DNA from 3 places in the Ensifer sp. ENS03 genome. Region 3 is predicted to be linked to each of the others. Evidence: predicted binding sites of a transcription regulator. Region 3 holds the regulator's gene; each other region holds the start of a gene.

Region 1 (3,272 bases), on a different contig from region 3:
TGAACGCCGCTCCGAGCGTTCGAAGCTTCTTCTAGGTCACCGACCTGTAGAGCACAACCAGGTTTTGGCTGAAGCGAGTTTGACGAGAGCAAGGTCGTTTTCGCTGTGCTTGTCGAAGCCGGTGACGACGGCACGGAAGTGCCTGAGTGCTGACGAAGCGTTCGACGAGGTTGCGATAGCGACAGAGGAAGGTGCTGACGGACGGGCATCGTTTGTGGGCGGCAACGATGCCGCGGGGTTGATCGAGCGCGGCAAAGGAAGGCGCTTGTTTGCGGGCAAAAGTCTTCGGGAGTATCTTGGGCAGCGGTACGGACAATGGCGGGGGTCGTCATGGGGCCGCATGCATTTTGCCTGACATTCGCACTCGTCTCCATGGGCCTGCTTCTTGCGGGGTGTCAGACCGTGACTGTCCAGGCGGACGACAAGACCGGCCCGACCACGAAACTCGAAATCACCGGCATCCTGGATGACCATGGCAATCCCGACCCGGTCTTCAACGACAGCAGCTGCTGCAACCGCCGCCGAAGTGTTCCCGATCTGGCGCCCCTGACGATTGCAGCTTCGGCCGAGGACCCCGAAAGCGGTGTGCGCGACATTGCCGTCTGGATCTGGGCCATCAAGCGGTGCCGCTACGACGACAGCACGGCAGATTTTCAGATCACGCAATCGACCGTGGCCGCTGCAGGCACGGCTTCGGGGACGTACCCACCCGGCAGTTCCGCGCCGCTCAGCCGCAGCTCGACGGCAACCGTTCGCATGGCCGACACGCCCTATGGCGCCTGCAACCCCAAGACCGTCACTGACGCCAGTGGCCAGACGCGCGTGGTTGCCGCGCAGCCGACGGGCTTTTGCGGCCGCAGGGTCTTCATCGTCACGCAGAACGGCAACGCCTATCAGGGCTCGAGCAAGGGCGTGCTGTTTACGACCGGGCCCTTCGGCACGAACAATCAGCCCTGCAGCGAAATCCCCAACTGAACGCATCGGCGACGGCTTCCCCAAAACGCAGCGCTGGCAATCGCCGCGACGTCGGCTATCGTCACCGCTTCAGGCGACCGGCCGGCCCGCACACAACCGCCGAGAACAACAGCGAAGGAGCCCCATGAGCACCGTATCCCCGCCTCAGAACCCGGAAGCCGATCCGCGTGTCAAAGCCGTGTTCGACGACATTCGCACCACCCGAAAATCCGACTTCATCAACAATATGTGGCTGTGGCTCGCCTTCGATCCGGAGCTCCTGGAACAGACCTGGCGCGACGTGAAGACGGTGATGGCAACGCCCTCGGCGCTCGATCCGCTGGTCAAGGAGATGCTCTATATCGCCGTCTCCGTCACCAATGGCTGCGGCTACTGCGCCCATTCCCATACGGCGGCGGCAAGGGCGAAAGGCATGACCGACGCCGAGCATGCGGACCTGCTCAGGGTAATCTCGCTTGCCGCCCGCACCAACCAGTTGGCGACGGCGCTGCAGGTGCCTGTGGATACCGCCTTCGACAAGACAAAAGATTAGTCCGCGCGACCAAGAATAAGCGGTCTCGAAATCGCCTGTCTTTCCACAGGCTTGGTGCGGCTGGCGCAGAAAACGGAATAAAAGAAGAACATCCTTTCTGGCCTTTCCCCACCGAATCACTACATTGAGCCGCATGATGAGTGGTTTCGACGATATTCCCTTCTTCGACGAGGAGCCGGCGCCGCGCAAGCAGCAGCCCGCCCCCGCAGGTATTCCGGCAACGGGCGGCATCGCCGCGCGCGCCATGGCGGCGCGCGATCGCGCCCAGCCGCGCCCGGACTATCTCTCCGGCCTCAACCCGGAACAGTCCGAAGCGGTCGAGACGCTCGATGGCCCCGTGCTCGTGCTTGCCGGCGCCGGCACCGGCAAGACCCGGGTGCTGACGACCCGCATCGCCCATATCCTTTCGACCAACCGCGCCTTTCCCTCGCAGATCCTGGCGGTGACCTTCACCAACAAGGCGGCGCGCGAGATGAAGGAGCGCATCGGCGTGCTCGTCGGCCATGCGGTCGAAGGCATGCCCTGGCTCGGCACCTTCCACTCGATCGGCGTCAAGCTTTTGCGCCGCCACGCCGAGCTCGTCGGCCTGCGTTCCGATTTCACCATTCTCGACACCGATGACGTGGTGCGGCTGATCAAGCAGCTCATCCAGGCCGAAGGCATCGACGACAAGCGCTGGCCGGCCAAGCAGTTTGCCGGCATGATCGACGGCTGGAAGAACAAGGGCCTCGATCCCGCCCAGATCCCCGAGGGAGACGCCCGCGCCTTTGCCAACGGCAAGGGTCGCGAACTCTATGCTGCCTACCAGAACCGGCTGTTGACGCTGAACGCCTGCGACTTCGGCGATCTTCTTTTGCACCCGATCCGCATCTTCCGCATGCATGCGGATGTGCTGAAGGACTATCACGACAAGTTCCGCTACATTCTCGTCGACGAGTACCAGGACACCAACACGGCGCAGTACATGTGGCTGCGGCTGCTTGCCCAGCGCCCCAAGGGCGTACCGCAGAACGTCTGCTGCGTGGGCGACGACGACCAGTCGATCTATGGCTGGCGCGGCGCGGAAGTGGACAATATCCTGCGCTTCGAAAAGGATTTCCCGGGCGCCAAGGTGATCAAGCTTGAGCGCAACTACCGCTCGACCGAGCACATTCTGGGCGCTGCCGGTCACCTGATCGCCCACAACGAGGGCCGCCTCGGCAAGACACTCTTTACCGACCGCACCGATCCGGATGATGAGAAGGTGCAGGTGCACGCCGCCTGGGATTCCGAAGAGGAAGCCCGCGCCGTCGGCGAAGAGATCGAGCAGTTGCAGCGCAAGAGCCACAAGCTCAACGACATGGCGATCCTTGTGCGCGCCTCGTTCCAGATGCGCGAGTTCGAAGACCGCTTCGTCACGCTCGGCCTCAACTACCGCGTCATCGGCGGCCCGCGCTTCTACGAGCGCCTCGAAATCCGCGATGCCATGGCCTATTTCCGCCTCGTCTGCCAGCCGGCCGACGATCTGGCCTTCGAGCGCATCGTCAACACGCCGAAGCGCGGTCTTGGCGACACCACCGTGCGCACGCTGCACGACTATGCCCGCGCCCGCGACATCCCGATGCTGGCGGCTGCCTCCGAGATCATCGAGACCGACGAGCTGAAGCCGAAGGCGCGCAAGGCACTGTTCGACGTCGTCACCGATTTCCGCCGCTGGCAGAGCCTGCTTGAAACGACCGTACACACCGAGCTTGCCGAGCAGATCCTCGACGAGAGCGGCTATACG
Region 2 (3,272 bases), on a different contig from region 3:
AGCGGCTCGTCCTCGCGCCCGAGCGCCTGGTCGAGACGCAGAAGCAGGGTTGCGCCGAACCGGCGGGCGAGCGGTGCGCGCGGCGCCTCGATCAGGTCGCCGATCTGCTTGAGCCCGACCCGGCCGAGTGTTTCGATCGTTTCCTGCGGCAGCCGCAGCGCCGCCATCGGCAAGGGTGCCAGCGCTCGCGCCGCCTCGTCCTCGGCAAGGATAGCGTCGGAGCCGAAACGCGCCACCGCCCAGGAGAGCCCGGCGGACGAAGAGATCGCCGCCCGGGCCTCGACCCCCAGATGAAAGAGGCGAGCGAGCAGATCGTCGAGCAGCGCTTTTTCCCCGCCGAGAAGATGGGCGCAGCCGGTGATGTCGAGAAAGAGGCCGCTGTCGCCATCGAGCGCGACGAGCGGCGTGTAGCGGCAACACCAGTCCGCCAGCCCTGCAAGCAGCGCCCGGTCGGCGGCGGGATCGGCCGGCAGCACGTCGATCTCGGGACACATGGCCCGCGCTTCGGCGACACCCTGGCCGATATAAAACCCACGCCTTTCAGCGAAACCATCGAGCGCAACGAGACGCATTGCGCTCTTCACCTTGTCGGCGAAGACGACGGGCGGATGCTCAGGACGCCCGCGGGAAAGCCACGAGTTCCCCCAGCGCTTGCGCGCGACCCGATCGGCCGGAAGATGCGGAAAGGTGAGCGACAGAATGCGCTGGTTCTGGATCTGCCGCAGCAGCGGCTGGTAGGGGCTCGACGGGGTAAAGGCGGCGGTCATGGGGGTTCCACTCCAGGAAGAAGCCGAGCGGCGCAGGAGCCCTGCTCTTCTCGGCAATGACGTGAAAGACGGGATGGCCGATGCTGCCGCGAAGCATCGATCCATCCGGTAGCGGTCGCTCGCGCGCCGGCGCCGGCTCGACGAGGAAGCGGAAGAAGGCGCTGCTCGCCTCCTCGTGTCCGGATTGGCGCAGAAGCAGAAGGGGGACGTGGCCAGCGCGCGAGCGCACATGCAGGCGTCGGCTCTCGCTGAGTGCCAGGGCAGCCGGGTTGCCGCGAATTTCAAGGATGACGGCACAGAAGCTCGGCACGGAAAGCGCGGCCTCGGCGATCCAGAGCGCATCCTTTATCGTGCGTGGCAGGCTGAAGACGAGGCCGCGGACATCGAGACCAAAGGCCTTCAGACCCAACCCATAGGGCATGCCCGCCTCGGCGGAAGCCATCGGCTGGCTGATCCAGAGAACGGGGGCGGCCGGCTCGCCCTTTTCAAGCCGCGCCCGTTGACAGAGCACGCTGAGTGCTGCGGCAAAACCGGCGGCTGCACCGGCATCGCGCGTCTCGGCATTGCGGATTTCCGTCATGCCTTCGAGCGGCAGGCCGCCTTCGAGAAGATGGTCCAGATCGGGAACGCCGAGCGCCAGCGCCTTGCGGCCAGGCTCGTCTTCTTCCCGTTGACGGAAGCCGCCGGGATCGGCCGCCTTGGCGGCGCGCACGACACCCGGAAGCCGACGGTTTTCGATCCTGGCTATGGTTTCTCGGAGCGAAAGTACCGTCTCCCGCTGCACGGCTGTGTCGGCCATGACGGTCAACTCCCATCAGAATGTTCATGTTATGTTCTATTAGATTCCAGAGCTTCCTAAATGAGTCAACAGCCAATTCTAAGAATTTATTCCTGTCCCTGTGGTCAAGGAATTCAACACTCGAAAAACAAAGGCAAAATCGCTATATGGAGGGCAACAAGGAGTGCCTATGGCCCGCATTGACCAGACCGATGATTGGCGGGAACGCCACGCACCGACGCTTACCACTTTCGAGCAGCTTGCGCTGGAGGCCTATGGCCACCTGCCGCAGGAATTCCGCCAGCTGACGACCGACCTTATCATCGAAGTTGCCGACTTCCCGAGCGACGACGTTTTCGAGGACATGGCGCTGGAAACGCCTTTCGACCTGCTCGGCCTCTTCGAAGGCCGCGGCATCAGCGAACGCTTCACCATGGAAACCGGCCAGTTTCCGAACCGCATCACCCTCTACCGCCGCCCGATCATCGACTATTGGGCGGAGAACGAGGAGACGCTGGGCGACATCATCACCCACGTGCTGATCCACGAGATCGGCCACCATTTCGGCCTCTCCGACGACGACATGGAACGGATCGAGGCCAGCGTCGAGCACGTCGGCGGCTGACACTTCATTTGCCTATCATCGCGCGGTGAGGGCAGCCCCTCATCCGCCTGCCGGCACCTTCTCCCCGCAGGCGGGGCGAAGGAAACTCGCGATACCGTTCGCATCCCAATCGGAGCACGACCGATTCCAGAAAGCAGGCCTCACACGCCGATTGTGAGCATCAACCGCGTCCCCTCGCCCCGCCTGCAGGGAGAGGGTTAGTCCTCGGGCTAAACCCGAGGAGAGGGGCAAACCTGCACGACGGCAAACAGCCTCGACTACTGCTCCGACAGCTTGATATCCGGGGTGTATTCCTTGCCCTCGACCTCCTTCACCACCGCCTGGCCGCACTGCATGTGCTGCGTGTCGGCATTGAAAGCATAGGTGGGCGAGCCATGCAGGCTCCAGCCCTGGTTTAGCGCCGCCGTCACCTTGTGGCAGAAGGAAGCGTCGTCAGGGCCGGTCAGGAAGCGGAAGAGTTTCAAGATCTTGTCTTTCGTTTTTCGATGAGGTCCGCCTTGGCGGCAAGTGTGACGGCCTGGTCCAGATGCAGCCGTTCGACCATCCGACCGCTGAGGTTGATGACGCCCTTGCCGGCGTTTTCGAGCAGCGCAAAGGCGGCGATGATCGCGCGCGCCTCGTCGACGGCGATCTGATCGACGCCGAAGCGCTCGTTCGCCGGGCCGATCTGCGCTGGATGGATCAGCATTTTGCCGTCATAGCCCATGTCGCGGCCCTGCCGGCATTCCTCGTCGAAGCCGGCACCATCGCGAAAATCGTTGAACACGGCGTCGATGACATCGAGCCCGCCGCCGCGCGCAGCAAGCAGGATCTGCATCAGCCAGGGGACGAGATAGGGCCGGCCCGGACGATCCGGAACGCCGGTCTCCTTGCGCAGGTCGTTGAGGCCGACGACGAAACAATCGAGCCTGCCACTGAAGGTACGGCCGGCCTCGGCGATTGCCGGCGCGTTGATCACCCCGCGTGGCGTCTCGATCATTGCCCAGAGGCGCAGCGTCTCCGGCGCATCGTTCTCGTCGAGCCAGTCGGCCGCCGCCTGGATATCCGCCGGGCTTTCGACCTTCGGCAACAGGATGGCGTCGGGATTGGCCGCAAGCGCCGC
Region 3 (3,272 bases):
TCACCGCCTCCTGGCACTTGAACATCTCGCTTACCGCCTTCATCGAATCACGCAGGCTGAGGCTCGCGACGACGCGCCCCTCGAAGGCCAGCGCCAAGGTGTTTTTGCGAACGAATTCGGTAAAGAAGTCGGTGTTGGAAAAGTTGACGACAAGGGCCTTGGCTCCGGTCAGATCAACACCGAACGCAACGGCCGGCCACTGACGACCACGGTCGAGCTGCAAGGCAACATCGTATTCCCGCTGCGGCTCGATGGATTTCCATTCGGCATTGCCGATCGAAAGAAACGCCAGGTTCGTCGATCCCCGCGGATAAAAGCCGATACGAAGGATAGCGCCGGCGTCATAGCTCGTCGCCGCGTAACACGAGCCTCCCAGGGAAGGATCGGATCCCACCGTCCAGGCGTTGATCCGTTTCCAGATATTCGAACGCCCTTCTTCAGCAGACGCCGCTCCAGCCGTGAGCAACAGGCCGAGCACCACCAACGACAATCTATGCATGCAACCACCCCACTTTCCACGCAAAGTTATCTTTTTTTAGAGGCCTGTCGAGACGGTGAAGGCCCTTCCCCGCAGGGATTTTTGCGCGCCCCAGGCCCGATGCGAAAGCTGGCAGCTCCGATGCATTCTCCGCGCCGGTCCATAAAGAACGGCCGAGACGAGGTTGAGATGGAGCGGCTGGCGCAAATCAGCCACAGCCTGCGGGCAAAGAGCTGTTGAACAAGGCAGAGTGATCGCCATGCTTGCTGGACTTCGGAACGAAAGCGCGGTTCACATCGTTTACCACCCCGTAGTCCCACCCCTTCATCAAGTGGACGATCACCGTGCTTGCCGCCCTGCTTCTCGCTTCGATAGTCGCATCGCCCAATATGCCTGACGTCAAGCTCAGTGCCGCGACGGTGGATGAACTCCAGACCGATTTCGAACGGGCCGTGCCGTGCCATCAGATCGATGGACGCAATGTTTGGAAGGGCGCGCTCGCGTTCTACATCCAGTCCTTCGTTTATGACGGCGATACGCCCGTTGCGACCGATGCGGCCGACGCAGTGCTTCCGGAAGACAACAGCGCCGAAACGGTGAAGGAGTTCGAAGACGCCTGCTCGGCCTCGCAAGCGACTTAAGTCTCTCCGCGAAGAGAGCCGCGATTCGTTCGAATCACGCGCGCGACCGGCCTGCCCGGCGCTGTTTTGGGACGCAACCGTCGCCGAAAACCGCCCCGCTCCCGCAAAAGTGACCAATCGCCCCCCACAGAAGCAGCCAATTGCCTGAATTCACGGAATTTTAGGCACTTGCGGAACACATATGGAACAGATAGTGTCTGTTCTTGATTTGTTTCACGCCTCTGGAGCGACGTGCCATGCTGACCCGCAAGCAACAGGAATTGCTTCTGTTCATCCACGAACGCATGAAGGAGTCGGGCGTACCGCCGTCTTTCGATGAAATGAAGGACGCGCTCGACCTGGCGTCGAAGTCCGGCATTCACCGTTTGATCACGGCGCTCGAAGAGCGCGGGTTCATTCGCCGGTTGCCGAACCGGGCGCGCGCGCTCGAAGTCATCAAGCTTCCGGAAGCCTACGCCGCCGGCCAGCAACAGCCGCGCAGAGGCTTCTCGCCGAGCGTGATCGAGGGCAGCCTCGGAAAGCCGCCGGCCGCCGCTCCTGCCACGCCGAAGCCGGCGCCGGTCGCCGAAAGCACGTCTGTTTCCGTCCCGGTGATGGGGCGCATCGCTGCCGGCGTGCCGATCTCGGCGATCCAGAACAACACCCATGACATTACCGTTCCGCTCGACATGATCGGCAGCGGCGAGCATTACGCCCTCGAAGTAAAGGGCGATTCGATGATCGAGGCCGGCATCTTCGATGGCGACACGGTGATCATCCGCAACGGCAACTCGGCCAATCCCGGCGACATCATCGTGGCGCTCGTGGACGACGAGGAAGCGACGCTGAAGCGCTTCCGTCGCAAGGGCGCGTCGATTGCACTCGAAGCGGCCAACCCCGCCTACGAGACGCGCATTTTCGGACCGGATCGCGTGAAGATCCAGGGCAAGCTCGTCGGGCTGATCCGCCGCTACCATTGAATTCCAGGCAGAACGCCGAATCAAAAGAGCCTCGCCACAGAAAGTGGCGAGGCTCTTTCCATTTAAGGCGACCTGAAATCCAGATCGCTTATTCGTGGATCGTGTATTCGCCGAGTTCGCAGAGATCCTGCGTGTCCTCGGTCGTATCGAGGGCCGAGCCTTCCTCGAATTCGAATCGCATGTCGTATTTGCAGACGTCCCGCCCGTCGGATATGGTGATCTCCATGCTCTCGCCGGGGTTCAGGACCTGCCGACCGAAAACATCGTCTTCCCATTCATTGACGCCGACCGGCGACGTATAGAAATTCGTCAGTACCGCGCCGGTGTTGTTCTTCAGCTGGAAAACCAGGTCGTCCGCGCGCGCCTCCATAGCGGTCGCCGCAAAACACGCCAACGCCGTCAGGATCAGTCTCTTTTTCATTGATGCCATTGCCTCCGTTCTTAATGTTGACGGACGCTACCGATGCGGTTGATCTCAGCGGAGTCATCGTTCCCCCTCTACCGAATTCACCGAAGCGATAAGATCCGACGGAGGCATAGGAGACGTGGCTTGCGCGGACGTGGGGTCGCGAATTTTACCGCGCTGCCCTAAGGCAGAACGCCAAACCAAATTTAACGAGGTGAGATTATTGGAGGCCTCGCCCGGAATTGAACCGGGGTACAAGGATTTGCAGTCCTCTGCGTCACCACTCCGCCACGAGGCCTCACAGCTCGGATAACCAAGCGTTGGCGCGGATTTAGAATGATTGCAGAAAAACCGCAAGAGGCATTTTCTGAAAAACGCGCCGTCGAATTGCAGGACGGATACTTTCCACAGAACGATCGACGATGTCCGCCGATCGTCTCCCAGCTGATCTCAGCACCAGGGCGTCGGGCGCCCTTCCCACGGCCGCACGAGCCCCTCGGAAACGAGTACACGTCCAAGAGATTGGTCACCGCGTGTGACCAGGCGCAGTTTCTCGCCGGCCTTGGCATCTGATCGCCCTCCCGCCGAGATCAGCCTGAAGTCGCCAGCATTCAGCAATTCGCGCAGGCGCTGCTTGGCGTAGAAGCCGCGCGAACGCTCCTTGTCGCAGCTTGCCTGGCGGATTCGCGGTGCATCGACATCGGCGACGCGGATCGTCTCGCCATGGAAGACGAAGGTCGCGCCATCGATCACGCAGTTGTCGTTGCGAATGCCGCAAAAATAGAACT

Evidence for each region. The regulator LexA, encoded in region 3, represses DNA repair genes until DNA is damaged. The targets are predictions, from matches to a motif close to TGTTCNNNNTGTGTTCNG.
Region 1: IB263_RS10110 (ATP-dependent helicase) is a predicted target of LexA. The motif match lies at 1,581-1,598, and genes of this name have one in related genera.
Region 2: IB263_RS17655 (ImuA family protein) is a predicted target of LexA. The motif match lies at 1,588-1,605, and genes of this name have one in related genera.

The regions. Positions count from the first base shown of each region.
Region 1 covers NZ_JACVAV010000002.1:679,884-683,155, forward strand. Annotated here, with positions in the region: gene IB263_RS10100 (hypothetical protein) at 331-975, shown strand; gene IB263_RS10105 (carboxymuconolactone decarboxylase family protein) at 1,100-1,507, shown strand; gene IB263_RS10110 (ATP-dependent helicase) at 1,641-3,272, shown strand, end outside.
Region 2 covers NZ_JACVAV010000004.1:270,141-273,412, reverse strand. Annotated here, with positions in the region: gene IB263_RS17660 (DNA polymerase Y family protein) at 1-698, opposite strand, end outside; gene IB263_RS17655 (ImuA family protein) at 613-1,566, opposite strand; gene IB263_RS17650 (metallopeptidase family protein) at 1,736-2,170, shown strand; gene IB263_RS17645 (DUF1737 domain-containing protein) at 2,428-2,634, opposite strand; gene IB263_RS17640 (CoA ester lyase) at 2,631-3,272, opposite strand, start outside.
Region 3 covers NZ_JACVAV010000007.1:54,232-57,503, forward strand. Annotated here, with positions in the region: gene IB263_RS22430 (hypothetical protein) at 1-484, opposite strand, end outside; gene IB263_RS22435 (hypothetical protein) at 823-1,119, shown strand; gene lexA (transcriptional repressor LexA) at 1,356-2,078, shown strand; gene IB263_RS22445 (hypothetical protein) at 2,167-2,508, opposite strand; tRNA gene IB263_RS22450 (tRNA-Cys) at 2,709-2,782, opposite strand; gene IB263_RS22455 (thermonuclease family protein) at 2,935-3,272, opposite strand, start outside.